DNA from 3 places in the Halomonas sp. HAL1 genome. Region 2 is predicted to be linked to each of the others. Evidence: predicted binding sites of a transcription regulator. Region 2 holds the regulator's gene; each other region holds the start of a gene.

Region 1 (10,570 bases), 2.0 Mb from region 2:
CTGCGAAGAGCGACCATGGCCGATCAGAACCATGAATTGCGCAAAGCCGGTCTGAAAGTGACCCTGCCGCGCGTCAAGATACTTCAGATTCTCGAAAATGTTTCGGGTCAGCACCACCTTAGCGCGGAAGAAGTGTATAAAACACTGATTGATGCGGGCGAAGATGTTGGCTTGGCAACTGTATACCGTGTACTGACTCAGTTTGAGTCGGCGGGGTTGGTTATTCGTCATAATTTTGACGGTGGCCACGCAGTATTTGAGATGACCCAAGAGGATCACCATGATCATATGGTGTGCCTGGAAAGCGGTGAGATCATTGAGTTTGTTGATGAAATCATTGAGCGTCGTCAGCAAGAGATCGCTGAAGAGCATGGCTACGAGTTAGTGGATCATGCGCTAGTGCTTTATGTTCGTCCGCGTGGCTCCGATGTCACCCGCCAAGACAGCGGGCCAACGAACAAGAAATAATGTTCGTGGATAGACACTGCACGCGGCTCGAAAATATGAACGCCCCTGCATTACCTGTTTAAATTCGCCATCAATGGAATTTGTCAGGTAATGAGGGGCGTTTTATTTTGCCGCGTATAAAGTACTGGTAGATGCTCTTCTAGTCAGTGCGGCGGGCGCTGGCTAGCGTGTAGCATTTCACGGGCATGGGCGAGGGTTTGGTCAGAAAGCGTCACGCCGCCCAGCATGCGTGCCAGCTCGCTGATACGCCCTTGTTCATCGAGCAGCGCCATCTGGGTCAGCGTGGTGTCGCGTTTTGCCTGTTTCTCGATATGCAGGTGCTGGTGCGCCTGGGCCGCCACTTGGGGTAGGTGAGTCACGGTCATTACTTGGCCGTTTTCACCTAGCTTGCGCAGTAATTGACCAACGATTTCTGCGGTCGCGCCCGAAATGCCCACATCCACTTCGTCAAATACTAAGCTAGGCACCGTTGAGTGCGTCGCCGCGACCACTTGAATCGCCAGGCTAATCCGCGACAATTCGCCGCCGGAGGCGACTTTCGTTAGTGGCCGCGCAGGCTGACCGGGGTTAGCGCTGATCAAAAATTGCACACGATCAAGGCCTTCAGGAGAGGGCGCCTCTTTCGCGGTGACCTCTACTTCAAAGCGGGCCTTACCCATGGCTAAAAAGCCCAGCTGTTGCTGCACTTCTTTGCCCAAACGAAGCGCGGCTTTTTGACGGCTCTCGCTGAGTTTTTTCGCTTCCTGGTGATAGCTTTCGCGTAGCTCCACTACTTGTGCACTCAGTGCCTCAAGATCATTCCCTCCCTCTTCTAACTGCGCGACTTCTCGCTGTAGGTCAGCATGCAGGGCGCATAGCTCGTCGGGGGCAACGTGGTGCTTGCGAGCAATTCGATGTACGTCGGTCATGCGCTCTTCCACCCAAGCCAGCCGCTCAGGGTCGAGCTCGGTGGTGCTGGCGAGACGATTGAGCTCGCTGGAAGCCTCTTCCACTTGAATACGGGCATCGCTCAGCATGGCGAGCGTATTGGCCAGCGTGCCTTTGTCGCTACCCGGCAGCGCGCTTAAATGGGCGGAAGCCTGGTTGAGTAGCGAAAGCGCGCCCCCTTCATCGCTGGCGCAACAGTCAGCGGCAAACTGTGTCTCACGCAGCGTCTCCTCAGCATGCGCGAGCGTGTGCTGCTCTTCTTCCAGGGTGGCCAGCTCACCTTCTGCTAAACCGAGCTGATCCAGCTCTTCTACCTGATAACGCAGTAGCTGCCGTTTGGCTTCTACTTCGCTGCCTTCTTCGCTTAGCTTTTTCAGCTGCCGACGCGCATTGCGCCACTCGCGAAACGTAATGGCCAGTTGAGCGGTTGCGTCGTTTAGGCTCGCGTAGTCATCGAGTAAGGCAAGGTGGGTCTCCTCACGCATTAATGCATGATGGGCGTGCTGACCATGAATCTGGATCAACTGCTCGCCGAGGGATTTGAGGTCCGAGATAGTTGCTGGTTGGCCGTTAATCCACGCTTTGGAGCGTCCGTTGGCAGTCACGACACGGCGCAGCAAGCACTCATCAGCAGGGAGCTCACGGGCTGACAGCCACTCAACGGCAGCGGGCAGGTGCTGGATATCGAAACGGGCGGAAAGGTCGGTACGCTCGCGACCATGGCGAACGCTCCCGGCATCAGCGCGTTCGCCAAGGCATAGCCCTAAAGCGCCCAAAAGAATCGATTTGCCCGCCCCGGTTTCCCCGGTAATGGCCGTCATGCCACCGGTTAGGTCGAGTTCTAAATGATCAACGATAGCGAAATCTTGAATAGCTAGCTGAGTAAGCATGACGCCTCCCGAGACGGTACAGCATTGAAGCTGGATACTTATCCAATAGTTGTTGATTTATACAGTAGTTAATAACTCACTTCAATGCACCTCTTGAGATGGAATTTATGGCCCCCATATAGCGTGCATGATCAGTTAAGGCTAGTAACTAACGGCTTACTTCTTTGCGCGCAGCCCGCGTGGCAGCGCCCTACTTAATAGGAGCACAACATGGCGAAAGAACCGCAAACACCGATGGATGACGAGCTGGCCCGCCACGAGCAAGAAGCGGATGGCGTCGAACAAGCGGAAGAGCAGGCCGCCGAAGAGCGCTTGATGGAAGGCGAGCTGGAAGGATTGATCAATGACGAAGAGTCGTTTGAAGGCAGTGTCGATAATCCTGAAGCAGAAATGCTGGCCGCTCAGGTAGGCGAGCTCGAGCAGAGCTTGGCCGAGGCCAAGGATCAAGCCCTGCGCGCCGCTGCGGAAGCGCAAAACGTGCGTCGCCGTGCTGAGCAAGAAGCCGAGAAAGCGCGCAAGTTTGCCCTAGAGAAGTTCGTTAAAGAACTGCTGCCGGTCGTTGATAGCTTGGAGAAAGCGCTTGAGACCATGGAAGAGGGAGCCTCGGAGATCCACCGCGAAGGCGTTTCCATGACCTTGAAAATGCAATTGGATGTACTCAACAAGTTCGGCGTGGAAAGCATTGAGCCCCACGGCGAGCCTTTCGACCCTCAAGTGCATGAAGCCATGACCATGGTGCCTAACCCGGATCTTGATCCCAACACCGTGATGGACGTTATGCAAAAAGGCTATTTACTCAATGGACGCTTGGTGCGCCCGGCCATGGTCGTAGTGAGCCAAAAAGCCAATTAAGCAAATGGCTGCGTAGGGTAAGAAAGCAGGGTGTGAAAAAAAACCCTTGAAAAGTCAGCGGCGGCCCCCAAATAAAGGGCAACCCCGCGGGGAAACCCGCAGACAAGCTTTAAAAGCTAAATTTCAGTTTTGTAACAACCGAATTCGAGGTTATTGCTATGGGACGTATAATTGGTATCGACCTGGGCACCACTAACTCTTGTGTGGCCGTGCTCGATGGTGACAGCGCTAAAGTTATTGAAAACGCCGAAGGCGGCCGTACAACGCCTTCTATCATCGCTTATACAGACGATGGCGAAACGCTGGTCGGTCAGGCGGCTAAACGCCAAGCGGTGACTAACCCAGAAAACACGCTGTACGCCATCAAGCGCCTTATTGGCCGTCGCTTTAAAGACGACGTTGTCCAAAAAGATATCAAAATGGTGCCGTACAAGATCACCGAAGCAGATAACGGTGATGCCTGGGTTGAAGTAAAAGGCAAAAAAATGGCACCGCCGCAGGTTAGCGCGGAAGTGTTGAAGAAAATGAAGAAGACCGCCGAAGACTACTTGGGCGAAACGGTCACTGAAGCGGTTATTACCGTGCCGGCCTACTTCAACGACAGCCAGCGTCAGGCGACCAAAGATGCCGGCCGCATTGCCGGTCTAGACGTTAAGCGCATTATTAACGAGCCGACCGCTGCCGCACTGGCCTACGGTATGGACAAATCCCGCGGCGACAAAACCATCGCGGTCTACGACCTGGGTGGCGGTACTTTCGATATCTCGATCATCGAAATTGCCGATGTTGACGGCGAAACCCAGTTTGAAGTGTTGGCCACCAACGGTGACACCTTCCTGGGCGGCGAAGATTTCGACTTGGCGCTGATCAACTATCTGGTTGACCAGTTCAAGGCTGACAGCGGTATTGACCTGTCTGGCGACAATCTGGCCATGCAGCGTCTGAAAGAAGCCGCTGAGAAAGCCAAAATTGAGCTTTCCAGCGCTCAGCAGACTGACGTGAACCTGCCTTACATCACCGCCGACAACACTGGCCCGAAACACCTTAACGTTAAGGTGACACGCGCCAAGCTGGAGTCGCTGGTAGAAGATCTGGTTCAGCGTTCACTCGAGCCGTGCAAAATGGCACTGAAAGATGCTGGCTTGTCTGCGTCTGAAATCGACGAAGTGATCCTGGTCGGTGGCCAGACACGTATGCCGATGGTGCAGAAGAAAGCCGCTGACTTCTTCGGTAAAGAAGCACGCAAAGACGTTAACCCGGACGAAGCGGTTGCCGTTGGTGCCGCGATTCAGGGCGGCGTACTCGGTGGCGACGTTAAAGACGTGCTGCTGCTCGACGTTACTCCGCTAACTCTGGGTATCGAAACCCTGGGTGGCGTGATGACGCCGCTGATCGAAAAGAACACCACCATCCCGACCAAGAAGACACAAACCTTCTCAACGGCGGATGACAACCAGACGGCCGTAACCATTCACGCCGTACAGGGTGAGCGTAAGCAAGTGTCGCAGAATAAGTCGCTGGGTCGTTTTGATCTTGCTGACATTCCGCCTGCACCGCGCGGCGTACCGCAGATCGAAGTCGCCTTCGACTTGGATGCCAACGGCATTCTGAACGTATCGGCGAAAGACAAGGCCACTGGTAAAGAGCAGTCGATTGTCATCAAGGCGTCTAGCGGCCTGTCCGAGGAAGAAGTCGAGCAGATGGTGCGCGATGCCGAAGCTCACGCCGAAGAAGATAAGAAGTTCGAAGAGCTGGTGCAGCTGCGTAACCAAGCTGACGGCATGATTCACGCCACACGCAAAACGTTGGAAGAAGCAGGCGACAAAGCGACTGACGACGAGAAGCAGGCGATTGAAACGGCCATCAGCGAGCTGGAAGAAGCGGTTAAAAGCGACGATGTCGATAACATTCAGAAGAAACTGGATGCATTGACTGAAGCCTCTGGCCAGCTAGCCCAAAAGATGTACGCCGAGCAGGCAGAAGCGGCTCAGCAAGAGGGCGGTGAAGGTGCCGAAAACACAGGTTCCAAGCCGGAAGATGACGTGGTTGACGCCGAGTACGAAGAAGTCAACGACGATCAGAAAAAGCAGTAACAACCTCTTTCTGCCAAGGAAAGCGGTGACGCGGGAGCTTACTCCCGCGTTGCTGTTTCCGCGGCCAAAACGCACGTAGCTAACGGAATAGATCATTACCTAGCTAAAAGTGCAGTTGAGTGCGTAGCTAACCAGGAGGCGTAGGGCCTATGTCCAAACGCGATTATTACGAAGTCCTGGGTGTCGAAAAAGGGGCCGATCAGAAAGAGATCAAGAAGGCCTATCGCCGTCTGGCGCAAAAATTCCACCCTGATCGAAACCCGGACGATAACACCTCAGCGGAAAAATTCCGTGAAGTGTCCGAAGCGTATGAAGTGCTTAGCGACGGCGAGAAACGCGCAGCTTATGACCAGTTCGGCCATGCAGGCGTTGATGGCCAAGGCGGCGGCGGTGGTTTCGGCGGCGCAGGCGCTGGTGATTTCAGCGACATTTTCGGCGATGTGTTTGGCGATATTTTTGGCGGTGGCGGTGGCCGTCGTCGTGGCCCCAACGCCCCGGCGCGCGGTTCCGACCTGCGCTATAACCTAGAGCTGGATCTGGAAAACGCCGTTTCAGGCACCACAGTCGATATCCGCGTACCGCGGCATATCGAGTGTGACCGTTGCGATGGCGGTGGTGCGGAGCCGGGCTCTTCTAAAGAAACGTGCCCTACCTGTCATGGCCACGGTCAAGTGCGTATGCAGCAGGGCTTTTTCGCCGTGCAGCAAACGTGTCCCACCTGTCATGGTTCTGGTCAGCACATTAAAGTGCCGTGCCACAAGTGTAATGGCGAAGGGCGCGTACGTGAGACACGCACGCTTTCCGTGAAGATTCCGCCTGGTGTAGATACTGGTGATCGTATTCGTTTGAACGGTGAAGGCGAAAGCGGTATTAACGGTGGCCCGCCCGGTGATCTTTACGTGCAGGTAGCCATCAAACCGCACCATATCTTCCAGCGTGACGGTAAACACCTGCAGTGTGACGTGCCGATCAACTTCGTCGACGCGGCGCTAGGTGGCGAGCTTGAAGTGCCCACACTTGATGGTCGCGTGAAGCTGAAGATTCCGCCGGAAACCCAAACCGGCAAGCTGTTCCGCCTGCGTGGTAAAGGCGTGAAGCCCGTACGCGGTGGCATGCCAGGCGACTTGCTATGCAAGGTAGTGGTCGAGACACCAGTCAAGCTCAATGACGAGCAGCGCGACCTACTGCGCAAGCTGCAAGAGAGCTTCGACGGCAGCAACAGCCACAGCCACTCGCCGAAGAAGACTGGTTTCTTCGATAGCGTGAAGAGCTTCTTTGAAGATATGAAGCCGTAAAGCTGAGATGATGGTAGTAAGTTAGATGTTTGATTCAAAGACCCTCGGTTCGCCCGGGGGTTTTTGCTGTTTAGGAAATGCTGCGCACAATGGATCACCTTGAAGAAAAGCCCACCATGGGCATTTTGCTGCGGGTACTGTCTGGCCTGCTTTTTACCGGCATGCTGGTGTGTATTAAGGCAGTCAGTGACGAAGTGCCGGTGGGGCAGTCGGTGTTTTACCGTTCGCTGTTTGCGCTGCTGCCTATCGTCGTGTTTCTTCTGGTGCGTCGGGAGTTTCCTCGGGGGTTGGCGACGCGCCGCCCGTTGGGTCATGCGCTCCGTTCCGGGCTGGGGGCGGCAGCCATGTTTGCCTCTTTTGCGGCGGTGGCACTATTACCAGTGGCCGAAGCGACGCTGCTTGCACAGCTAACGCCGGTCTTTATGGCGATAGGAGGTGTGCTGCTCTTAAGGGAGCGTTGCTCACTTTATCGTGCGGGCGGCATAGTATTGGCGCTTGCTGGTGTCGCTGTGCTGATTTTGCCTGGGCTGGGCGCTAGTTCAAGCAATGGCCACATAACCGGGTACGCGCTTGGGGCGCTGGGTGCGCTCTTAACTGCTGGGGCGCTACTGACCGTCAGACGTATTTCGCGAACTGAAACGGCAGCATCAATTGCATTCTACTTTATTGTGGTAGCAGCGCTGGCTGGGCTGGCAACGATGCCATTGGGCTGGGCAGCGCTTAACCGGGTGGAGTTTTCGCTGCTGGTGTTATCGGGCCTATTTGGCGGCGCAGCGCACATTGCGATGACATTAGCGTTGCGCTATGCCGAGGCGTCGCGCTTGGCGCCTTTTGAATATATTGCCCTGGTGTGGCCCGTGCTCGCCGATTGGGTGCTGTTTGGAATACCGGTCTCCAGCGGCTTCCTGCTAGCGCTACCGCTCATGTTATCCGGGGTGGCGTTAGCGGCAATGGAAGGGCGGCGGCTTAAATGGCTGCTTCGACGATAAGTTGCGGTTGGCCTTTCGAGCAGGACTCGATACGCGCAGATACCCGATAAACCTGACGTAGCAGCGCAGGGGTAATCACTTCGGCGGTGGGGCCGCAGGCAATCAAGCGACCATTTTCGAGCATCATGGCGGCATCGGCGAAACGTAGCGCATGCCCCAGGTCATGGAGCGCCACCAGAATCAGCATCTGGCGTTCATCGGCTAGCCGGCGCAGCACCGTCAAAAGGCTGATCTGGCGGTTCAAATCGAGTGCCGAAGTGGGCTCGTCCAGCATCAAAATCTCGGGCTCTTGAACCAGGGCCTGGGCAGCGCTAACCAACTGGCGCTGCCCGCCACTGAGGTCGCCAATATCCCGCTCGCCAAGGGTCGCAATAGAAAGCTCCTCCAGCGCACGATCAACCTGCGCTAAATCCTCAGGCTGCACTTTTAATCCACGTCCCTGCATACGCGCCAAAAGCACTGATTCATAGACCGTCAGCACGGCCTTGGCGCCGGTGTCCTGAGGCATATAGCCCACGGGGCGCTCGGCGCTGGTGCCGCTGATAATTACTTCGCCGTCGCCTTTCAATAACCCTAATACGCGGCGAAAAAGCGTCGATTTACCCGCTGCATTGGGCCCTAGCAAGGCAACGACTTGCCCGCCTTGAAAGCAAGGTGTGGTGATCTCTTCCAGAATGGGGCGACGCCCGTAGCGGGCGGATACACGGTTAAGTTGTAGGGTTACCATGAGGCCTTCTTGTGGTTAAGCACCAAAAATAGGAAGAAGGGAATGCCCACCAGCGAAGTAATAATGCCAATGGGAATAATGGTGCCAGGAATAATGATCTTGGAGATAACCGAGCCAACGGAGAGGATAAGCGCGCCGCACAGGGCCGAGCCGGGCAAAAAGAAGCGCTGATCCTCGCCCAGTAAAATGCGCGCGATGTGCGGCCCCACCAAGCCAATAAACCCAATGGTGCCCACGAACGCCACCGCTATGGCAGCGAGCAGCGATACCAGTACCAGCACTTCCAAACGCAGCGCGCGGGGATTGACACCCATACTCTCGGCTTTGGCGTCGCCCAGGCGCATGGCGGTTAGCGCCCAGCCATGTCGGGCAAGCAGCGGCATGGATAAAGCAAGAATGCTAAGGGCGATCCAGAACTTGGGCCAGGTGGCTTTGGTTAAGCTGCCCATTGTCCAAAAGACCACTGCAGAGACCGCCTCCTGGCTGGCAAAGAATTGAATCAGCGCCATCAGTGAGTTGAAGATAAACACCATGGCGATGCCGAGCAGCACAATGGTCTCTACCGTCACGCCGCGCTTAAGGCTTAGAGCATGAATTAAGAACGCGGTGAACATGGCCATCACGAAGGCATTGATGGGCACGACAAATTCAATGGCGGCAGGCACCAGCGCCACGCCGAAGGCGAGACCCAGAGCAGCACCAAAACTAGCCCCGGCGGAAATCCCTAGGGTAAACGGACTGGCTAGTGGGTTGCTCAGTATGGTTTGCATCTGTGCTCCGGCCACCGACAAGCTGGCGCCTACCACTAGGGCCATCAGCGCGACCGGCATGCGGATTTCCCAGAGAATCACTCGCGCTTGCTGGCTAACGCTGTCCGGGGTAAACAGCGCCGCGATCACTTCGCCCAGGCTATAGCGGGCAGGCCCCAGTGCCAGATCAACACAGAGACTAAAAAACAGCGCTAACACCAGTGCCGCTAGTATCATTTGGCGGCGGAAAACCTGGCTATGGTAGAAGGCGCGACCCTGTGAAAGGCGCTCTGTGACCTCCGTTTCCGTTATCCTCGTATCAGTCGTCATGGAGCGATATCCAGTAGCCGGGCTCATAGTCGATGGGCAGGAAGCGTTCGTGCAGTTCTTCCATTGTGGCGTTGGGGTCTAGGTCGGCAAAGAGCTCAGGGTGTAGCCACTTGGCTAACTGCTGCACGGCCACGAAGTAGTAGGGGCTGTTGTAAAACTGGTGCCAAATGGCGTGGAAATTGCCAGATTCAACGGCCTTAATGCCGGTCATCGCGGTGCGCTCGGTCAGCGCTTCCAGCTTGGCGTGAGCCTGTTGCATATCTGAACCAGGCCCTACGCCCACCCAATCGCCGCCAGGTACGTAGGCATCCCAGTTGCCACCGGTAACAACCACATGGTCGGGGTTGGCGGCAATAATCTGCTCAGGGTTCAGGTTGCCGAAGCTGTTAGGAATAATCCCCTCGGCAATATTGTGGCCGCCAGCTAGGGTGACATAATCGCCAAAGTTGGCAGGGCCAAAGCTCATGCAGCACTCGTCGGAGTAGCCGCCGGCCCGGTCAATAAACACGCTGGGGCGCTCTGGGTTGGCCTCGGCGATGACATCGGTTACCCGTGCCAACTGTGTCTCGGCAAACTCGATGAATGCTTCGGCCGCTTCTTCATCGTCCATGATCTGGCCGATGATGCGCATGGAGGGGATGGTGTGCTCAAGCGGGTCTTCGCGAAAATCCACATAGATGATGGGAATGCCGAGTTGTGCCAGCTTGTCGTCGTAGGCAGCATCTTCTGTGGCGGCTTTCGCCTCGATGTTCATCAGCACCACGTCAGGATTAAGCGAGGCGGCCTGCTCGACGTCAAAAGTACCGTCTTTAAAACCGCCAAAGGTGGGGATTTCCTCAATCTCGGGAAAACGCTCCAGATAGCGAGCATAGTTATCGGGATCCGCCTGGGAAAAATCTTCGCGCCAACCGACTACATGGGCAAAAGGAGCTTCAGGTTCGAGTAAACCGAGCAAATAAATTTGCCGCCCTTCGCCTAAAATAACCCGCTCGGCAGGGGCATCCAAAGTGATTTCGCGGCCAGCGACATCAGTGACGGTGATAGCGTCAGCCATAGCAGTGGCGCCGCAAGCAAACGTGATAAGCGTACCAAGCAGGATTTTTAAGCGCGGAGAACTGAGCATTTTTTTACTCGTTGGTCGATATTGGTTAACAGGGCTGGCATCGCTGATGCGCTTTAACGGTGATAGCACATAGATGCAATTGCTATTGTAACTGATTAGCGTTTAGGAGGCATTATTGGGGTGCCGC
Region 2 (10,570 bases):
TCTCGCCACATCACCTTCACTGCCGGAGTGGCCTGGCATGGGGGCGTTGGTGGAATCGCCGACCACTAAATCGACCGGGGCCAGCGCTCTAAACTGTGCCGCGCTCACCGGAGAGCCGATAAGCGGCTCAGGATCAAGTTTCCAGTCACCGGTATGTAAAACACGATAGCCACCAGCCATTATCATGATGGCACAGCTTTCAGGTATTGAATGCGTCAACGGCAAGTAGCGTAGCGTAAACGGCCCGCTTTCAAGTGCCTCACCTGGTTCGATGACATGAATAGCAGCGCTGCTAAGTTGATGTTCAGCAAATTTAAGACGTAACAGCCCCGCGGCTAATGGCGTGGCATAAATAGGACAATTCCACATCGGCCAGAGCCAAGCGACGGCACCTATATGGTCTTCATGGCCGTGGGTAATAAATAGTGCTTTCGGGACTATCCCTAATGCTTTTGGTGTATCAAGATTAGGCACTTGTAGCGGTGAGTTGGGGAGATCCTGGCGAATCATCATGCCGCAGTCGACGACAATCCAGTGATCGTCGTAGCCGTAGAGCGTTAGATTCATACCAATCTCACCGCATCCCCCCAGCGGCAACATGCGCAGCGGAGGACGACGACGGGGACGAATTTGAACGCGTGAAGAGTGCATCAGTTATGAAAAGCCTAAAAAGTAGTGACTCAACTATACGGGAAGGCAGGGGCGGCTAACAATCATCCTTGGCCTTCCGATACACTATGCAACCTAAGCCGTTGGTTTGTCATAATTACCTTAGAAATAGGTCAAGAGTCGCTCACATGTCCCATTATTATCGTTTAGTTGTGTCCTGCCCTGATCGGGTAGGTATTGTGGCCCGAGTATCGAGCTTTATTGCTAAGCAAGGGGGGTCTATCACTGAAGCAAGCCAGCACTCCGATTTAGAAACGGGCTGTTTTTTTATGCGTTACGAAATCTTGGCGGATTCAGTGGGGATGTCGGTGGAGGCGCTACGTGCAGCGTTCGAGCCGGTGGCGATCGAATTTGATATGCAGTGGTCATTGGTGGATACACAGCAGCGCCGCCGGGTGGTGTTGATGGTCTCTAGAGAGTCACACTGCTTGGTAGATTTGCTTTATCGCTGGCAGGCGGGTGAGTTGGATTGCGATATTGTCGGCGTCATTTCCAACCATGACGATATGCGTTCATTGACCGAGTGGTACGGCATTCCTTATCACTATGTGCCAGTAGACCCCGATAACAAGCAAGTGTCGTTTGCCAAGGTGCAAGCAGAAATCGATAGTGCGCGTGCTGATTGCGTTGTGTTGGCGCGTTATATGCAAATTCTGCCGCCTGACCTGTGCGCACGCTATGCAGGGCGGGTAATTAATATACATCACAGTTTTTTACCCTCTTTCGCTGGGGCGAAGCCCTACCACCAGGCATATCAGCGGGGTGTGAAGCTGATTGGCGCCACCTGCCACTACGTCACCGAGGAACTCGACGCGGGCCCGATTATCGAACAGGATATTCATCGCGTTAGCCACTGCCATACCCCAACCGATTTAGTCCGCTTTGGGCGTGATGTTGAAAAAGCCGTTCTCGCACGCGGTTTACGCTGGCATCTTGAGGATCGTGTTTTAGTGCATGGCAACAAGACCGTGGTATTTAGCTAACGCTCGTAAAGTGAGAAGCCGCTATGTCGTTCGCACAAACTGTACTGGCGCCCTGGGCGCTGATATTCACCTCGCTACTCTCGTTAGGCGTAGTGGTGTGGGCTCTTTGGCGGCGGCCCTGGAAAGCGCTACTGGAAGACAATGCCCTTCAGCACCGTTGGTTAGGCGCAACGCTGGCAGTGGTGCTGATGTGGCAGCTACGCGCTCAGGCGGTCGACTGGCTAACGCTGCATCTCGTCTTTACGGTATTGATGACACTCGTGTTTAAAGCGCCACTAGCGCTGCTCAGCAATGTACTCATCAATGTGGCAATGGTGGTTATCGGCCGCAATGAGTGGACGCTGCTGGGCGCGAATGTACTGGTAACGGGCATTGTTCCGGCTGCCATTATTGGCACAGTGTGGCGGCTGGTAGATCGCCGCCTGCCGGATAACCTGATGGTTTTTCTATTTGCCTGCGGATTTTTTGGGGCGGCGTTGGCAACATTAGGGGCAGGGCTGGCTGCCGTGCTGCTGATTATCGTGGCAGGCACAGACCCTAACGCTATCTATCTTGCTCAGGAGTATGCACGCTTCTTACCTCTACTAATGCCTTCAGAGGCGTTTATTACCGGGATGCTGCTGAGTATTTTGCTGGTCTATCATCCTAATTGGGTGGCCACCTTTAATGACCACCGCTATATCGACATGCAGTAGCGACGGTGGTTAGCCCAGTGCTTGACCATTACCGCCACGAATAACGCCAACGCCGACACCTTCGATATCGAGTGACTGTGAACGCAGGTCGATTTCAATGGGCGCAAAGTCTGCATTTTCCGCAAATAGCGTTACTTGGTGGCCCTGGCGTTTGAAGCGCTTGACGGTTACCTCATCATCTAGGCGCGCGACTACAATCTGGCCATCGCGCACCCGCTCGGTACGGTGAACTGCCAATAAATCACCTTCTAAAATACCAATATCCTTCATCGAAAGGCCTCGCACACGCAGCAAATAATCGGCTTTAGGAGTGAAGTACTCGGCTGGCAGAGGGCAGTAACGGTCAATATGCTCAGCAGCTAGGATAGGGCTCCCGGCGGCTACTTCGCCAATCACCGGTAGGCCAGCAGGCGAGGCTTCAATATTGGCAGCGGGCAACGCGCTTACGGTGCTTTCTACTACCTCTTGGGGCTCTTGATTAGGTAGGCGAATACCGCGTGACGTATTGCGAATAATGCGAATAGCGCCTTTACGCTCTAGCGCGCGCAGGTGCTCTTCCGCTGCGTTAGGTGAACGGAAACCCAGCGCTTTCGCAATTTCAGCACGGGTCGGAGGGTAGCCAAATTCGCCCATGGTCTTAACAATAAAATCAAATACGTGCTGTTGGCGAGCGGTTAGCGGACGCGACATACCAGACTCCAATAATAGTGAATAGACAGTAACAAAATAAATGTCGACTTAATCGATAAGTGGTTAAGTATACAGTATGTTCCTCTGTCCAGTATATGTCTTGTCAACCCCTATCTAGAAAGGCCCCGAATTTTTCCTAATCGTTTTAAACTAAGCTTCTACTGATATAGGCAGCCATATTTCATCAGAAAATCAAGCGTTGAGCCCACCAACGTTATGGCATAGTATTTTGCTATGTTTTAAACACTCGTTTCCCCGGAGAGCGGCATGGCTCAATCTGATACGGTAACTCGAATACTCGACACCGCGGAAGTGCTGTTTGCTGAGCGAGGTTTTGCTGAAACATCGCTGCGCAACATCACTAGCAAAGCGCGCGTCAATTTAGCGGCGGTGAATTACCATTTTGGTTCCAAAAAAGCCTTAATTCAGGCCGTGTTTTCACGCTATCTGGACCCGTTTACCCAGCGTTTTCATACCGCGCTTGATGAGCTTGAAGCCCAGCATGCAGGGCGCGTTATTCCGTTGGAAACGCTACTCGAAACAATGGCGACTACCGTGCTGGCAGTGCCTGCCGAGCGCAACAGTTTAAAGGTGTTTATGCGCTTGCTGGGCCTGGCCTATAGCCAAGCGCAGGGGCACCTTAGGCGTCATATTCAGCAAGAGTATGGTGATGTGTTTACCCGCTTCACCGAGCTAGTGCGTCAAGCAACGCCCGACTTGCCTGACGCGGAACGCTTTTGGCGGCTACACTTTATGCTTGGTACGGTGATTTTTACGCTTTCAGGCCTTGATGCACTGCGCGATATCGCTGAAAAGGATTATCACGAGCAGGTCACCGTGCGGGATTTGGTTAGGCGGTTGCGCCCGGTAGTGGTGGCTGCCATGAATGCACCGTTGCCCCCAGCACTTGAAGAAGGAAAATATGCGAACGCCCAAGCTCGCTGAGCTTCCCCCTGTAGAGGACATCTGGTTGGAAATCGATACCACCCAGCAGCAGCTACGCTGTTGGCGAGGGCCGAAGGTGTTGCATGAGTGTGAGATATCGTCTGGCCTCGCGGGCATTGGTGAGCACAATGGTAGTGGCAAAACACCCCATGGTTGGCACTATATAAGAGCCGCGATTGGCAGCGGGATGCCTGATAATGCGGTATTCCGTGGTCGTCGCTGGACGGGTGAGGAATTTTCTCCTGCGCTAGCTGAAGCATATCCGAAGCGGGATTGGATTTTGACCCGCATCCTGTGGCTATGCGGATTAGAAAAAGGCGTGAACCGTGGTGGACAGGTCGATTCACAGCGTCGCTATATTTATCTTCATGGTACGCCACCTGATCAGCCCATGGGCGTTGCTGCATCCCACGGATGTATTCGTTTACGCAATAGTGATTTGCTCTATATCTTTTCGTTAGCGTTACCAGGTACCCCCGTTTGGTTGCACGGCGGTCGTCAGTCGTTTGACTAATCCGTTTTGACACCGCTAGACGATCGTCTAGAATCACCGCCTCTTTTTTAATGGACCTATCACGATGACTCAACCGTTAGGCCCGGTCATGCTCGACCTTGAAGGCCCGAAATTAACGGCCGCAGAAAAGCGCTTGCTGCTAGAACCGTCGGTAGGGGGGGTTATTCTGTTTGCCCGCAATGTCGAGAACGGCTATCAAGTACGCCAACTCTGCAGCGATATTCGACGTGTGCGTGCGGACTTATTGCTTGCTGTTGATCAAGAGGGTGGCCGCGTTCAGCGCATTAAAGAGGGGATGACGCGCCTTCCCGCCATGGCTCGCATTGGGGAGTGTTATAGCGCCAATCCCGATGACGGTCTTGCGCTCGCAAAAGATGCTGGCTGGCTATTGGGCATGGAAATGGCTGCCTGCGGTTTGGATCTTAGCTTTGCTCCGGTACTGGATGTCGAAAGCGGCGTCTCAAGTGTTATTGGTGACCGAAGTTTTAGCCGCGATCCGCAGCATGTGGCTCAGCTTGGCAGCGCCTTTATTCAAGGGCTCCATGATGCTGGTATGGCCGCTGTCGGGAAACACTTCCCCGGTCACGGCGGCGTCGCGGCAGACTCTCACGTTGCGCTGCCGGTGGATGACCGCCCGCTAGAGGTGATTAAACAACGCGACCTGGTGCCCTTTGCCCATTTAGCCGCGCCGTTAGACGGCGTGATGCCAGCGCATGTGATTTACAGTGCTTTCGATCCGCGTCCTGCCGGGTTCTCCCCTCATTGGTTGGGCATGCTGCGTGAATCGTTGGGCTTCAAAGGCTGCATCTTTTCTGATGATTTAAGTATGGCGGGCGCCCACGAGGCGGGTGGGCCCAAACAGCGAGCCCAGGCAGCGCTAGCGGCGGGTTGCGATATGTTGCTGGTGTGCAATGATCGCACCGCGGCACTTGAGGTGATTGAAGCCTGCCGGGGTATTGAAACCAAGCGTCCCGCCAAACTGCGCTACAGCCGTGCACGGCCTGATATTGATGCCCTAAGTGCGTTGGGCCGATGGCGTCGTACCCACGCTAAGTTGGAAGCATTGGCTGATAAACCGAAACCCAATGCTGTGTAAATTCACACGACTCATGTAATTGAAGCTTTTAACCCGCCTGGAGTTTAGATGTCAAAGTTGGATAAAGAAGCCTTAGAGTCATTGGACTCAATGCGTGAATTGATGGATAACGCCGACTGCCTTATTTCTCAGCAAGAGGTAGAGCGGGCACTTGATCGTATGGCGGAAGCGATCACGCGAGATTTAGGCGACAAGCTGCCGGTCTTTTACTGCGTTATGAATGGCGGCTTAATCACTACAGGGCATTTGCTAACCCGGCTGGGCTTTCCGCTTGAAGTGGATTACTTACATGCCACTCGATACCGCAATGAGCTGCGCGGCGGTGAGCTGTTTTGGCGTGTGTCTCCTGAGGTGCCGATGGCGGGGCGCCATGTGGTGATTGTTGACGACATCTTGGACGAAGGCGCCACGCTAGCCGCCATTTTGGCTTACTGCGAAGAAGCTCAGGCAGCCAGTGTAACGACGGCTGTACTGGTGGATAAACAGCACAACCGCAAAGCGGTGCCCGGTTTAAAGGCCGACTACTGCAGCTTGGAAGTCGCCGACCGTTATGTGTTTGGTTTTGGGATGGATTACAAAGGCTACTGGCGAAACGCGCCGGGAATTTTTGCCCCAAAAGGAATGTAAGTTAGCCGCAGGATGATGGATCGTTAGCGGGGCGAAAAGCGCCTCGCTAAGCCCGTTTCCGCAATCATCCGCGTTGATATCTCTTCTACCGAGAAGCGCGTCGCATCAATAAAGGGAATGTGCATGGTGCGATAAAGCGACTCCGCTTGTTCTACTTCTTGAAGACACTGGTCAATAGAGCTGTAACGGCTATTCGGCCGCCGCTCATTACGGATCGCTGATAAACGCCGCGCATCAATGGTTAACCCAAACAGTTTTTGACGATGGGGCGCGAGCGCCTTGGGCAGTTTTAACATGCCATCTTCGTCTAAATCATCCTCCGTCAGCGGATAGTTGGCCGCTCGAATACCAAACTGGAGTGCTAGATAGAGAGAGGTAGGGGTTTTGCCGCATCGTGAGACGCCGACCAGGATAATATCGGCTTTATCGTATTGATGAGTGCGTGCTCCGTCATCATTATCCAGCGCAAAGTGCACTGAGTGAATCCGGTCCATATAGACGTCATCGCTACCAATTGAGTGCGTGCGCCCAACGCTATAGGAAGAGTGAGTATTGAGTTCCTGTTCCAATGGCTCTAGGAAGGTTGAAAAAATATCGACCTTGAAGCCGGATGCTTGCCGAATGACGTTGCGAATTTGTTGATCAACGATGGTGTCAATGATGATCGGGCGATGCCCGTCGCGGCTGGCTGTCGCTTCGATAATGGCTGCTAGCGCCTGAGCTTTTTCCAGCGTATCGATATAAGGCTTGGTTTGCATATCGATCTCAACATCGCTGAACTGGGCCAGCAGGCTGCGCCCTAAGCTTTCTGCTGTGATCCCGGTGCCATCAGAGATAAAAAAAGCCGTACGTTTCATAGTGACATCCACTGGTAAGTAACTGCGCTATTGTGTGCTGAGCCGTTTGCTAGAGCAACTCGCGATGCGAACTGAGGAGGTAGGTGAAGTGACTGACTACACAAATGACCTAAAAACCCTTCATGTTGTAAAAATCCTCCATTCCCTTCGCTATTAGACCAATGGCGAATATAGTAGCGCGGTGCTAGGGTGTCTCAATCAATAATCCATGATCCTACGTCTAAACGGCAATATTAGTGATCGTGTCGATGTCTATGAGCGAGGGGGTTACGTGGAAGAGTACATTCTGTGGTTCGATCAACTGGGCATGTCAGACGTCGAACGCGTGGGTGGTAAAAACGCCTCACTAGGTGAAATGATTTCCAATCTGTCCGGTGTTGGCGTAACGGTGCCTGGCGGGTTTGCCACTACCGCTCATGCCTACCGCGAGTTTCTCTCCCACGAAGGCCTTAACGAGCGCATTAATGCCACGCTTGCGCGCTTGGATGTGGACGATGTTAAAGCGCTCGCCGAGGCGGGCCGCACTATTCGCCAATGGATTATTGATACGCCGTTGCCGCCTAGCTTTGAGACAGCCCTTCGCGACGCTTACGGACAGCTCCAGCAACAGCATCCTCAGTTAAAAGTGGCTGTACGCAGCTCTGCTACCGCTGAAGATTTACCCGATGCTTCCTTCGCGGGTCAGCAGGAAACTTTTCTCAATATTGAAGGTTTCGACAATATTAAGCGTGCCGTGCACGAAGTATTTGCCTCGCTGTTTAACGACCGCGCTATCTCCTACCGCGTCCACCGTGGCTACGCCCATGAAAATGTTGCTTTGTCGGCCGGTGTGCAGAAAATGGTGCGCTCTGAGATCGGTGCGTCGGGCGTTATGTTTACCTTGGATACCGAGTCTGGCTTCCGCGATGCGGTTTTCGTTACTGGCTCCTGGGGCTTAGGCGAAACTGTCGTGCAGGGCGCAGTCAATCCCGATGAGTTCTACGTGCATAAACCGACCCTGGCGGCGGGCCGCCCGGCAGTGCTGCGCCGTAACTTGGGCTCCAAGTTGATCAAGATGATTTACGGCCAGGATGCCAGCGCCGGTAAATCCGTTGAAACCGTCGATGTGCCCCATCAGGATCGCGGTCGCTTCTGTATTAATGATCAACAGGTGATGGAGCTGGCTCGTCAGGCCATGACGATCGAGCAGCACTACCAGCGCCCTATGGATATTGAGTGGGCACTAGATGGTGATGATGGTGAGCTGTATATCGTTCAGGCGCGTCCTGAAACGGTCGTTTCCCAGCAGGAAGGCGGCAAGCTTGAACGTTTTCAGCTGCGCGAAAAAGGCCGCACATTAATCACCGGCAGGGCGATTGGACAGCGTATTGGCCGCGGTACCGTCAAAGTGGTGCTCAGCCCTGACGATATGGACAAGATCCATGATGGCGATATTCTGGTCACCGATATGACTGACCCGGATTGGGAGCCAATTATGAAACGCGCTTCCGCCATCGTCACCAATCGTGGCGGGCGCACTTGCCATGCTGCCATTATTGCCCGTGAATTGGGTATTCCCGCGGTAGTGGGGTGCGGCGACGCGACGACTCAGCTCAAAGAGGGCATCGACGTTACGGTTTCGTGTGCGGAAGGCGACACCGGCAATGTCTACGAAGGGCTGCTGGAGTTTGACTGCAAAGTCTCCAGTGTTGACGCCATGCCGGAAATCCCCTTCAAGATCATGATGAATGTGGGCAATCCCGATCGCGCCTTCGGCTTCGCCAGCCTCCCACACGCGGGTGTAGGCTTGGCGCGTCTCGAATTTATTATTAACCGCATGATCGGCGTTCACCCTAAAGCGCTATTGGAGTACGACACGCTGCCAGTGGATCTACAGCAGGTGATCGATTTACGGACGGCCGGTTATGCCGACCCCGTCAGTTTTTACGTCGATAAACTGGTTGAGGGGATCTCGACGCTGGCAGCAGCGTTCCACCCGCAGCGTGTGATCGTGCGGCTGTCAGACTTCAAGTCTAACGAATACGAAAACCTGATTGGCGGTAAGCTCTATGAGCCGGGGGAAGAGAACCCGATGCTAGGTTTTCGGGGGGCGTCGCGCTACATTTCTGAAGCGTTCCGGCCCTGCTTTGAACTTGAATGCCGTGCCCTGAAGCGGGTGCGTGAAGAGATGGGGTTCGAGAATGTGGAGATCATGGTGCCCTTCGTGCGTACCACCGACGAAGCGCGAGAGGTGGTAGAGCTGTTGGCCGCCAACGGTTTGGAGCGAGGCGGTCCGACAGGCTTGAAAGTGATTATGATGTGCGAACTGCCAGCTAACGCCCTGCTAGCCGATGAGTTCCTTGAGTACTTTGATGGGTTCTCTATCGGCTCTAACGATTTAACGCAGTTAACATTGGGGTTAGATCGTGATTCGGGCATCGTTGCACATCTGTTTGATGAGCGTAATGGGGCGGTTAAAAAGCTACTTGCGATGGCGATTCAGGCGTGTAAAGCGAAGGGGAAATACGTCGGCATTTGTGGCCAGGGGCCGTCAGATCATCCCGATTTGGCGAAGTGGTTGATGGAACAGGGCATCGACTCCGTATCACTCAATCCTGATGCGGTTCTGGAAACTTGGTTTATGCTCGCAGGCCAAAAAATTGAATAAGTTTGTTTGCTAAAACATTCAGTTTACGCCCGGACATTGAGCCGGGCGTTGCTGTTTTTATAGACTACTCTTTTATGTGTGTTTTTTTATTTAACTTGTCGCGGAGAGCGCTGAAATGTTCACAAAATCAGCTAAGTTTGCGCTACCTGTGCTGCTGGTAACGCCGTTTTATAGTTGGGGGTTTAGCTACGAGACACCCTCCATTTCTCCTGAAAGTGAGTCTGGCTATGAAGAGAAGCCAGGCTGGGAGGCTGAGTCGTTTGCGGTGGCGGCAGCCAACCCGCTCGCAACCGATGCTGGTTATCAAGTATTGAAAGCCGGTGGTAACGCTATTGATGCGGCCATTGCAGTGCAAATGGTACTGAATTTGGTAGAGCCTCAATCCAGCGGTATCGGTGGCGGTGCTTTTCTAATGCATTACGATGGCAGCGAAGTGCGCGCCTATGATGGCCGTGAAACCGCACCGCAGGGAGTAAATGGCGAGCTGTTTTTGCAGAATGGCGAGCCGCTTGCGTTTAACGACGCGGTGGTTAGCGGCCTTTCTGTCGGTGTGCCGGGTACGCTGCGTATGCTTGAAAAAGCCCATGCAGAGCATGGCGAGCTAGCCTGGGAAGAATTGTTTACACCGGCTATTACCCTGGCCGAAGAAGGCTTTGCTGTGAGCAATCGGTTGCATACCAGCCTGACGAGTGACGAGTTTCTGCGCCAAGATCCGTTAGCCAGCCAGTTTTATTACGATAGCGAAGGTGAGGCTATCGCGGTTGGTGAAACACTCAAAAATCCGGCCTTGGCAGAGGTACTACGTCGCGTAGCAACCCAAGGCAGCGCTGCCTTGCACGAAGGTTCT
Region 3 (10,570 bases), 230 kb from region 2:
GTGATGATGTTCCTGTTCGCTATTCCTATGCTGGAAGGGTTAGCGATTTACATGATTCCCAAGATGATCGGTGCCCGCGATCTGGTCTGCCCACGGCTAACATCGCTGGGCTACTGGTGCTATCTATTCGGCGGGATCATCTTAACGTTTAGTTTGGTGTTAGAAATGGCGCCGGACAGCGGCTGGTTCATGTATACCCCGCTCAGTAGTAGCGAGTATTCACCTGGTTTAGGTTCGGATTTTTGGCTACTGGGGATCACCTTTGTTGAAATCTCCGCCCTCTCTGCGGGTGTAGAACTGGTGGTTTCAATACTGCGTACGCGTACCCAAGGAATGGCGCTGCATAAAATGCCGCTGTTTGCCTGGTACATTCTCGCGATGGCTTTAATGATTGTGGTCGGTTTCCCGCCGCTGATTCTGGGCAGTATTTTACTTGAGCTCGAGCGTGCCGCGGGGATGCCTTTTTTTGACGTGGCCGGGGGCGGTGACCCCATTCTTTGGCAGCATCTCTTCTGGCTGTTCGGTCACCCTGAGGTTTACATCATCTTTTTACCGGCGGCGGGGATAGTGTCTACGCTGATACCGGTGTTCGCTGGCCGTCCGATTGTGGGCTATGGCTGGGTGGTTTTTGCCATTGTCACCACCGGCTTTATCAGCTTTGGATTATGGGTCCACCATATGTTTACCGTGGGGATTCCCCAGCTGGCTCAAGCCTTCTTTTCAGCTGCCAGTATGCTGGTCGCGGTGCCCACGGCGATTCAGGTATTTGTTTGGCTGGCGACGTTATGGCTGGGTAAGCCGAAGATGAAGCTGCCGATGCTATGGATATTAGGCTTCTTGATCATTTTTGTGTGCGGCGGCTTAACGGGGGTAATGCTGGCGCTGGTGCCGTTTAACTGGCAAGTGCACGATACCCACTTCGTGGTGGCACATATGCACTACGTTTTAGTCGGCGGGATGTTCTTCCCGCTGATCGCCGGGCTTTACTACTGGCTGCCCCTCTTTTCAGGCCGTATGCCTTCTGAAACGCTGGGTAAATGGGGCTTCTGGCTGACATTCATCGGTTTTAATACCACATTCCTGATTATGCACTGGACCGGGCTGCTGGGTATGCCGCGCCGTGTTTACTCTTATGACGCGGGCATGGGTTGGGATATTTTTAATCTAATTTCTTCAGTAGGCGGCTTCATTATGTCGGCGGGGATTGCCATGGTGCTGCTGGATTTTGCTCTACACTTCCGTTTTGGCAAGCCCGCTAAGCCTAATCCATGGAATGCTGATGGCCTTGAGTGGGCCAATAGCATGCCGCCAAGCGCCTATAATTTTGTCAGTTTGCCAAAAATCGAGACACGCCACCCGCTTTGGGATGACCCTGATTTGCCGCGCACTATAGCGGAAGGCCAGCATAGTTTGGCGGTAGCGACTCATGGGCGACGTGAAATGTGGGGAACCGACCCGTTAACCGGCAAAGTGCGCGAAATTATTCACCTGCCAGGTAACTCTTGGTGGCCGCTTTTCGCTGCGATGGCGTTGGCAGTGGTGTGTTTAAGTCTGCTGACTCGCCTTTACCCGTTGGCCGTTATCGCCGTGGTGGTCGCTGGATTGTTTCTATTGCGCTGGTCATGGGAAAACGGTGCACATCCAAAAGCTGCGCCTGATGCACGGGTGGCACCCGGCGATCCTCCGCTGCACTCGCGAACCATGGATGGCCCCGGGCTATGGGCAATGTCGATAACCATGCTCGCTAATGGCTCGTTCTTCCTTTCCTATTTGTTTGGCTGGTTCTACCTTTGGACGGTCTCGCCTGAATGGCGAATGCCTGAGGTTTCACCGCTCTCCCTGGTGGGCCTGCTGTTGGCTGGTGGAGCACTCACGGTAGGTGCAGGCATCCTCGAAAAACTGATAAGTGGGTTGCGTCAGCAGCGTGATGCTGGGCTGTCACTAGGCATGTTCAGTATTAGTGCGCTTGGGTTTTTGCAGGTGGGCATCACGCTTTGGGTACTGCTGAGCGCAGACCTTGCGGTTACCGAGAACTCTCATGATGCAATCATTATGGTGGGTCTAGCGTATGCACTGTTTCATGGAGGTTTGGGTGCTGTGCTAACGCTGCTTCAGGGCCTACGGGTGGGTTATGGCTATGTGGGCGTCCATGCACCTTTTGAGCCCGCTGTCGTTGCTCAATTGTGGCGTTATAACGTGGCGACGTTCTGGATCATCGTGGGCGCGCTTGCCGTGCTGCCCCGTGTCATAGGGAGTTAGGCGGATGACCATCGTGATGCAGCGCTTACACCTCACTCACCCATTACACTTTGTTATTAGCTTAACGCTTTGGAGTGCTTGGTTTGTAACAGTTTACGGTGGCCATGCTGTGGCCTGTGAAGTCATTCCCCCTGACCCAGAACAAGGTGTTTTTACCCTCGTTAATGCGTTGCTGCTTATGGTCAGTCTTGCCGCCGTTGCGCTATTAGCCGCGTTAACGGTGGGGTGTTACCGCATGAGCAAACGTCATGCCGGGCGGCTGCGCTTTAATGCACGGGTTTCTGCCGGGCTCTATCTCTTTTCTACCTTCGGCGTATTGTTTGCAGCGATGCCCATCATCGGTATTCCGCCTTGCCTGTGAGTGGTATGACTGACACTAACGCAGACAAGCTCTATACCCTTCACGGTATGTGGTGCACCAGTTGCGCGTTGGCCGTAGAAGGCTCCCTCAAACGGAGTGATGGCGTGCACGACGTTAGCGTGCATTATCCCAGCGCCACGCTCTGTATAAGCGGCACGCCAGCCGCGACTCAGCTCTCAGTGCTTGCCTCAAAGGTTAAGCGACTAGGCTACCGGCTGACGGAACTTGAGCCGGTGGGCGATGCCCATGCGCGACTGGAAGAGGAGAGCCGCTACCTCACACTTAGGCTGATGGTGGGTTCGCTATTTGGCATGTGGACCATGCTTGCCTCAGTTCTGGTCTACGCATCCGCCTTGCCCAATGAACAGGTCGAGCAGGTAGTGGCATGGGTGTCGGGTGCTTTTTCACTTCCCGTGGTGCTGTTTGCGGGCGTGCCGTTTTACCGAGCGGGGTGGCGTACATTGCTAGCCAAACGCCCTGGGATGGATGTGCTCGTCAGCCTTGGTGTATTTGGCGCGGTGCTCGTCTCGATCGGGCTTTTATGGCGCGGTTCATCGGAAGTATATTTCGATACGGCGGTGATGCTGATTGTGCTATTGCTAGTCGGGCGGTTAGTGGAAACGCTGTGCCGTCACCGTGGGTTAAAAGCGTTGGACGCATTAACAATACCGAACGCGAACATAAACGTTTACCAACATGAACATTGGGTAATGGTTCCTGCCGATGAAGTGGCCGCAGGAATGCGCGCCGAGTTAGCGCCAGGTGAGCTGGTAGCGCTTGATGGCACTCTGGAGGCGCCTGGCTGGATCGATACCGCCTCGCTGACCGGTGAAAGCCTGCCGCGCCACTTTCATACAGGTCAGAAGGTCTATGCAGGCTGCCGCTACCTGGGGGCAGCGCCGCTGGTAATGCAGGTGAGCGCCGGGGTAGGCAAGCGCCGGTTAGACCGTCTATGCGACGAAATGCGCCGCTATCAGGCCAAAAAAGGCGAGCTGCAGAAGCTAGCTGACCGCTTTGCCGCTTGGCTAAGCCCCTTAGCGCTTGTGCTGGCGTTGCTGACGCTGCCTGCTGCGCTGTTATTTGGAACGGGCTGGGAAGAGGCCTTTGTGCGGGCGCTTTCCGTACTGGTGGTGGCGTGCCCCTGTGCTGTGGGGCTTGCCGTGCCGTTGGCAAGCCTTGCCGGTAGCAGTCAGGCCATGCAGCAAGGTATTGCGCTACGCGACCCGGCAGCGCTTGAAACCTTGGCGCGCATTCGCTCGGTAGCACTGGATAAAACCGGCACCTTAACGATCGGCAATCATTCCGTGCTGCATTGGCAGGCGCGGGAGGGCGTTGATAAGCATACTGTGCAGCGCAAATTAAGCGCCGCCGTCGTTGGAAGCGAACATCCGCTAGCGCACGCGTTAACCCACTGGTCGGATGATCAACGTGATCAGCACCCTGAGCAGAATCCGGATCAGAATATAGAAGTAAATGAATCGCCTGGGGAAGGGCGCCGAGTGCAGCTAAATAGCGGCGAGTGGCTAACGCTAGGCAGCGCTAATTGGCTAACTCGTCAGCAGATTGCGTTGCCATTTCAAGCTGAAGACCCCGCGCTGACGTTTGCTTCTCAAGTGATGTTGGCTGACGAAGCGGGCTGGCTGGCCACGTTCTATCTGGCTGATCAACCGGTGGGGGATGCCGCTCCAAGCATGAAGCGTCTGCTCGCATCAGGCTATGTGGTAGCGATGATTAGCGGCGACCGGCAGGGGGCCGTTAGCTGGCTGGGTGAGCAGATAGGGCTTGCCCGAGAAGCTTGCTATGCCCAGCGTTCGCCTGAAGCCAAAGCGAGGCTGTTGCAGGCGCTACCATCGCCAACGCTTTACGTGGGTGATGGCTTGAATGATACGTTGAGCTTGGCCGCGGCTGATGTGGGTATTGCCCCGCTAAGTGCCAGCGAAGCCGCCCGTGAAGGGGCTTCTGCACAGCTCATGACGCCGGGAATGGGTGGTGTAGTGCAACTGCTTAGCATTGCTAAACGCACCCGGCGCATCATGGTGCAGAATCTGTTCTTCTCGGCACTTTATAATACGCTGGCACTAGGGCTGGTAGCTGTGATGGCCATTCCGCCACTGGTCGCGGTACTCGCCATGGCGGCAAGTTCGCTGAGTGTCACGCTCAATGCCGCACGGTTAGCGTGGGCCGAGCCGGAGGAAAACGATCAGAGGGTTCCGGAATAGCCGAGTGCCTGTTTAAGCCGCTCGGCATTCGTTGCCACCCAACGTGGGTCAATCGCCCCCCAGTCACGTATTTGGTAGCGGCCAATGTTGTGGCGCTCGCCTTCATCTTTCGTAAATACGCACTCGATATCTAATTCGGCAAGGGAGGCTATCGTATCCTGGGCGGTACGCCGTGGCATGCCGGTGGCTTCAATGAGTGCAGGCACGCTGGCAGCGCCATGTTCGATCAGATGGGCCACGTATAAACGTCGGTAAAAACTCGATTTCGTTTTGCTAAGCGCGGACATTAGGCTTCCTTAACAGCAAATTGATTAAAGCGCTGCTTAGCTTAAAGGAATAAGTCGCCCTGCGCCCGTGGTGGGCGGAAATCTCGCGTGTTCAAGCCCTGCTCGGTGCGATCCTGCATGTTCCACTGGCGGCTGGCGCGGGCAAAGCGCTGGGCAATTAAATCCGCGAATACCCCTTCACCACGAAAGCGCTTACCAAATTGGGCATCATAGGCTTTGCCGCCCCGGCACTGGCGCATAAGACTCATCACTTTGGCGGCGCGTTCTGGGTAATGAGCTTCCAACCACGCTTCAAACAGCGGCGCCACTTCGTAAGGTAAGCGCAGTAGCATCCAGGCCGCCGTTCTCGCCCCTGCACGGCTGGCTGCTTCTAGAAGCTTTTCAATTTCATGATCAGTCAGCCCTGGAATAACCGGCGAAATCAATGTGCCGACTGGGACTCCCGCGGTATTAAGTTCACGAATAGCCCGTAAGCGCGCCTGAGGCGACGCCGCCCGTGGTTCTAGCGTACGCTTTAAATTGGCGTCCAGGCTGGTCAAGCTAACAAACACACGCACCAGGCGATGCTCTGCCATCTCTGCCAATAGTTCTAGATCGCGTAGCACCAGCGTACTTTTAGTTACCAACGTTACCGGATGGCGGCACTCCAACAGCAACTCCAGCAAGCGGCGTGTGGTTTTATAAGTAGCCTCTAACGGCTGGTAGCAATCAGTGTTGCCGGAAAGGTTGATCGGGCGGCACACATAGTTGGGGTGGCAAAGCTCCTCTGTTAACCGTTCCACCAACCCGCTGCGGGCAATCAACTTGGTTTCGAAATCCAGCCCTGGCGATAAATCCCAGTAAGCGTGGGAGGGGCGTGCGTAGCAGTAAACGCAGCCATGTTCACAACCACGATAAGGGTTCAGTGAGCGGTCAAATGGCAAGTCCGGTGATTTATTCCACGACAGTGCGCTCTTGCTCACTTCCTCGCGCACTTCGGTGGCGATGGTCGTAGAGGCTTCCTCACGCCACCAACCGTCGTCTTCCACCACGCTATGGCTAGGTGCAAAACGGTTGTGCGGGTCATAGGTCGCTCCGCGTCCCTTGTAAGAGTTTGGCTGGAAAGGGGGGCCAAGAGATGCCATGGAATCACCTCTGTTAATATGATTATATATACAGTAGTTGCCGGGTTTAAAGAAATCAATAGCAAGTAAATGAGTTAATTCGCTAGGGAGCATGATGGAGCTACCCAAGCCACTAGTACGGGGGGTAATGTGCTAGGTGGGTTAGGTAGCTAAAAAGCGAGGAAGCACTATGAACGTTGTTATTGTGACAGGCGGAAGCCGAGGTATTGGGGCAGCAACAGCAATCCTGCTTGGCTCCAAAGGCTATGCGGTGTGTGTCAACTATCTGGCGAACAAAGACCGTGCGAATAAGGTGGTCGATTCCATTGTACGGGATGGGGGCCAGGCGTTTGCCCATCAAGCGGATGTCAGCAAAGAAGCAGACGTTGTCCGCCTGTTTGATGCCGCTGAGGCGCACTTTGGCGGTGTTACCCACTTGGTCAACAATGCAGGGATTTTGTTTACTCAATCCAAGCTGGTGGATATCGAGCTTGAGCGCTTTAACCAAGTACTCAATAGCAACGTGGTCAGCTGCTTTCTCTGTTCCAGGGAAGCCGTCAGGCGCTTCCAAGCAGGTGGTGCCATCGTCAATGTTTCATCACTTGCCTCAAAAACAGGCTCGCCCTTTGAGTATGTTGACTACGCTGCATCGAAAGGGGCCATGGATACCCTAACCAAGGGGTTGTCTCTTGAAGTGGCTGCCTCAGGGATTCGTGTTAACGCCGTTCGTCCCGGATTTATCTACACTGATATGCATGCCGATGGTGGCGAGCCTGGGCGAGTCGATCGCTTAGCACCACAGATTCCCATGCGGCGTGGCGGTACCGCGGAAGAAGTGGCGAATACCATCGCCTGGTTGCTGTCGGACGAAGCCTCTTACGTGACGGGGTCATTTATTGATGTAGCAGGCGGGCGGTAGCGGGGTTATCTGCCCATATTTAACGCGTTCTGTAGGGATGCTGCTTTTGACAAGGAAAGGTCTTTTAATCCATGAAACTTCAACAACACTTCGAGCAATTGGCCACTTACAATCAGTGGATGAACGCCAAGGTGTACGGCGCCGCTAGCCAGATGAGTGCCGAAGAGCTAAGCAACGATAGAGGTGCGTTCTTTGGCTCTATTTTTGGCACCTTAAACCACATCGTGGTTGCCGACACTCTCTGGCTTAAGCGGTTTGCAACCCATACTTCCTCAGCTACAACGCTTGCGGTAATGATTCCTTTGCCCATTCCAGAGCGCCTTGATCAAAACATGTTTGACGATTTGGAAGGCCTGAGGGCGCATCGCCAATGGCTAGATAGCGTGATTATCAACTGGATAGCCGCGCTGACTGACGACGACCTCAATACCGTGTTGAATTACCAAAACACTAAGGGAGTGGAGTCAAGCAGGTGCTACTCAAGCCTGATTGTTCACTTCTTCAATCACCAAACCCACCACCGTGGGCAGGTAAGTACTTTGTTCTCCCAGGCCGGTATCGATATTGGTGTCACTGATCTATTGGAGCTGATTCCGAATGAGTCTTAAGAAGTATGCTTAGACGCCGGAAACCGAGTTGCTGGAAACCGTCAGTTATTACGAACCGAAGGTTTCAGGGCTGCGAAACGCCTTGGCTTGAGAAAGCCAAGGCATTTGTTTTTTTACCCGGTTACCAAACTAGCCTAGCGCTTCTTCCTCGCGGGCTTTTTATCGGCACTGGCAGTCGGGCCGGTTTCCTTTTCGCTGCCGCCATTAGGGAAGTGAGCACGAACCAGTTCCAGCAGGCCTTGAGTGGAGGCGTCGAAGTCGGCGGCGTGGGCGTCGATGCGTTCGCTGATTTCACCCGCGATGCGTTTGCCGAGCTGTACGCCCCACTGGTCAAACGAGTTGATGTTCCAGATAACTCCTTGGACGAACACTTTGTGCTCATAAAGCGCAATCAGCGCGCCCAGGTTTTTCGGCGTTAGCTCGTCCAGCAGTAGCGTGCTGGAAGGTCGGTTGCCGGGGCAGCTGTAGGGGTCGTGCTGGCTTAGCTCTTTGCTGTCCCCCTGGCTGCCTTCCATAAAGGCGTTGGCCTGGGCGAGCATATTGGTCAATAGAGCGAAGTGGTGGTCTTCGACTCCCGGCTCGGGCTTGAGCGAGGCAATAAAATCAATCGGTACGTAGCGGGTGCCCTGGTGCAGTAGTTGGAAGAAAGCGTGCTGGCCGTTGGAGCCGGTTTGGCCCCACACAATCGGGCCGGTTTTGTAGTTCACCGGGTGGCCGAAAATATCTACCGACTTGCCGTTAGACTCCATGTCCAACTGCTGCAGGAAAGAAGGCAGCTGGTTCAGCGCCTGATCGTAGGGCACGATGGCCTGGGTTTCGGCACCAATAAAGTTGATGTACCAAATACCAATCAGCGCCATCAGCACCGGCATGTTCTCTGAGAAGGGCGCATGGATAAAGTGATTATCCATTTCATGGGCGCCTTCGAGCAGCTCGATAAAGCCTTCGAAACCGACCGAAAGCGCAATAGGCAGGCCAATGGAGGACCACATGGAGTAGCGCCCCCCCACCCAGGCCCAGAATTCGAACACGTTCTCTTCGCGAATGCCGAACTCCATAGCCGCTTTGCGGTTGGTGGAGGCAGCGATAAAGTGCGCACCCACGTCGGCGTCTTCGCCAGCGTTCTCTAGGAACCAGCGCCGTGCGGTTTTGGCGTTTAGCAGCGTCTCCTGTGTAGAAAAGGTCTTGGTAGAGACGATAAACAACGTAGTCGCCGGGTCGAGGCGCGAAAGCACCTTCTGGATATGGGTGCCGTCTACGTTGGAAACGAAGTGAAAGTGCAGTTCCGGATGGCGGTATTTGAGCAGTGCGCGCACCGCCATATTAGGGCCGAGATCCGAGCCGCCAATACCGATATTGACCACATCTTTAATACGTTTGCCGCTGTAGCCTTTCCACTCGCCATTGCGCACCGCTTCAGAGAACAGCTTGATCTGCTCACGTGTCCGGGTGATCTCGGGCATAACGTCTTCGCCGTCCACATACACCGGCTCATCGCCTAAGTGACGCAGAGCCGTATGCAGTACCGGGCGGTTTTCCGTAACGTTGATAATATCCCCGGAGAACATCTGTGCCCGGCGCTGTACCAGTGCCGAGTGGTCGGCTAGTTCAATCAACTTGGTAAGCACTTCATCGGAAACATGGTGCTTGGAGTAGTCAAGAAACAGACCGCCCACCCGAAGGCTCATTTTCTCAAAGCGCTGAGGATCATTGGTGAAGTAGTCACGAATGCGGTCGTTAGCGGTTTTGTCGCGTAGGCGGTCAAGCGCCTGCCAGGTGACACTACGAGTGAGCTGAAACATAGGGCGATCCGTTTGTTATTAAGTGAATGTAGTAACCAGAACCGAATGGCAAACTAAACGTGGCGTTATGTAAAAATACTACATAAAAAGCGGCGAGGAGTAGAGGGCATTTATGACTAGACTTGCATTAACTGCGTAAAGCTACGTATTTGTGTGGGCAGGCTATCGTGCCTGCCCACACAGGGTAGGGTCAGCCGTTAGGTAGCAACCGCTACTTGAGCCGCGCCGCGTTTGATAAACGCATAGCCTAACCCGGTAACCAGTGAACCCGCTATAATAGCGCCCAGGTAGAGCAGTGCCGGGGTAATGGCGTTGGGGATCAGCAGTACGAAGATACCGCCATGGGGCGCCATTAGCTTCGCACCCACCAGCATCGAGAGCGCGCCGGTGAGTGCCCCGCCCGCGATACAGGCCGGAATGACCCGCAGCGGATCTTTCGCCGCGAAGGGGATCGCGCCTTCACTGATAAAGCAGAGGCCCAGCACGAATGAGGCTTTACCCGCTTCGCGCTCCGGTGCTGAGAACTTGTTGCGCGCGACAAAACTGGCAATCCCCATACCAATGGCAGGCACCATCCCCGCTGCCATAATCGCCGCCATGGGGCCGTAAGTTTCAGAGGCGAGCAGGCCCACGCCAAAGGTGTACGCGGCTTTGTTGACCGGGCCACCCAGGTCAAAGCACATCATTGCGCCCAGCAGAATACCCAGCAGTACCGCATTGGTGGAGCCCATGGATTCGAGGAAACTGGTCAGCGCATTCAGCAGCGCCGCGACCGGCTCACCAATCACGTAGATCATGGTCAGGCCGGTAACCAAACTGGCGACCAGCGGAATGATCAGAATCGGCTTCAGGGATTCAACGCTGGAGGGCAGTTTGACGTAACGAGTGACCGCCAGCGCCACATAGCCCGCCAGGAAGCCAGCCAAGATACCGCCGATAAAGCCGGAGCCGATATTGGCCGCCAGCATGCCGCCAATCATACCCGGTGCGATGCCGGGGCGGTCGGCAATAG

Evidence for each region. Region 2 encodes LexA, which represses DNA repair genes until DNA is damaged. Its sites were predicted from a motif close to TACTGTNTANNTANACAGTA; they were not measured.
Region 1: a site for LexA is predicted at 2,333-2,352, ahead of recN (DNA repair protein RecN). Genes of this name have one in related genera too.
Region 3: a site for LexA is predicted at 6,267-6,286, ahead of Q3Y66_RS11815 (PA0069 family radical SAM protein). Genes of this name have one in related genera too.

The regions. Positions count from the first base shown of each region.
Region 1 covers NZ_CP130610.1:284,082-294,651, forward strand. The annotation lists gene fur (ferric iron uptake transcriptional regulator) at 16-468, shown strand; gene recN (DNA repair protein RecN) at 612-2,285, opposite strand; gene grpE (nucleotide exchange factor GrpE) at 2,496-3,137, shown strand; gene dnaK (molecular chaperone DnaK) at 3,296-5,230, shown strand; gene dnaJ (molecular chaperone DnaJ) at 5,380-6,525, shown strand; gene Q3Y66_RS01415 (DMT family transporter) at 6,615-7,514, shown strand; gene Q3Y66_RS01420 (ABC transporter ATP-binding protein) at 7,492-8,241, opposite strand; gene Q3Y66_RS01425 (iron ABC transporter permease) at 8,235-9,320, opposite strand; gene Q3Y66_RS01430 (ABC transporter substrate-binding protein) at 9,310-10,443, opposite strand.
Region 2 covers NZ_CP130610.1:2,283,118-2,293,687, reverse strand. The annotation lists gene Q3Y66_RS10730 (ribonuclease J) at 1-567, opposite strand, end outside; gene purU (formyltetrahydrofolate deformylase) at 798-1,652, shown strand; gene Q3Y66_RS10720 (energy-coupling factor ABC transporter permease) at 1,676-2,347, shown strand; gene lexA (transcriptional repressor LexA) at 2,357-3,037, opposite strand; gene Q3Y66_RS10710 (TetR/AcrR family transcriptional regulator) at 3,305-3,982, shown strand; gene Q3Y66_RS10705 (L,D-transpeptidase) at 3,960-4,496, shown strand; gene nagZ (beta-N-acetylhexosaminidase) at 4,561-5,592, shown strand; gene Q3Y66_RS10695 (hypoxanthine-guanine phosphoribosyltransferase) at 5,641-6,219, shown strand; gene Q3Y66_RS10690 (pyruvate, water dikinase regulatory protein) at 6,243-7,076, opposite strand; gene ppsA (phosphoenolpyruvate synthase) at 7,348-9,723, shown strand; gene ggt (gamma-glutamyltransferase) at 9,839-10,570, shown strand, end outside.
Region 3 covers NZ_CP130610.1:2,511,748-2,522,317, reverse strand. The annotation lists gene ctaD (cytochrome c oxidase subunit I) at 1-2,259, shown strand, start outside; gene Q3Y66_RS11830 (hypothetical protein) at 2,264-2,620, shown strand; gene Q3Y66_RS11825 (cation-translocating P-type ATPase) at 2,626-4,839, shown strand; gene Q3Y66_RS11820 (helix-turn-helix domain-containing protein) at 4,821-5,126, opposite strand; gene Q3Y66_RS11815 (PA0069 family radical SAM protein) at 5,168-6,250, opposite strand; gene Q3Y66_RS11810 (SDR family oxidoreductase) at 6,420-7,148, shown strand; gene Q3Y66_RS11805 (DinB family protein) at 7,220-7,756, shown strand; gene pgi (glucose-6-phosphate isomerase) at 7,891-9,558, opposite strand; gene Q3Y66_RS11795 (PTS fructose-like transporter subunit IIB) at 9,756-10,570, opposite strand, start outside.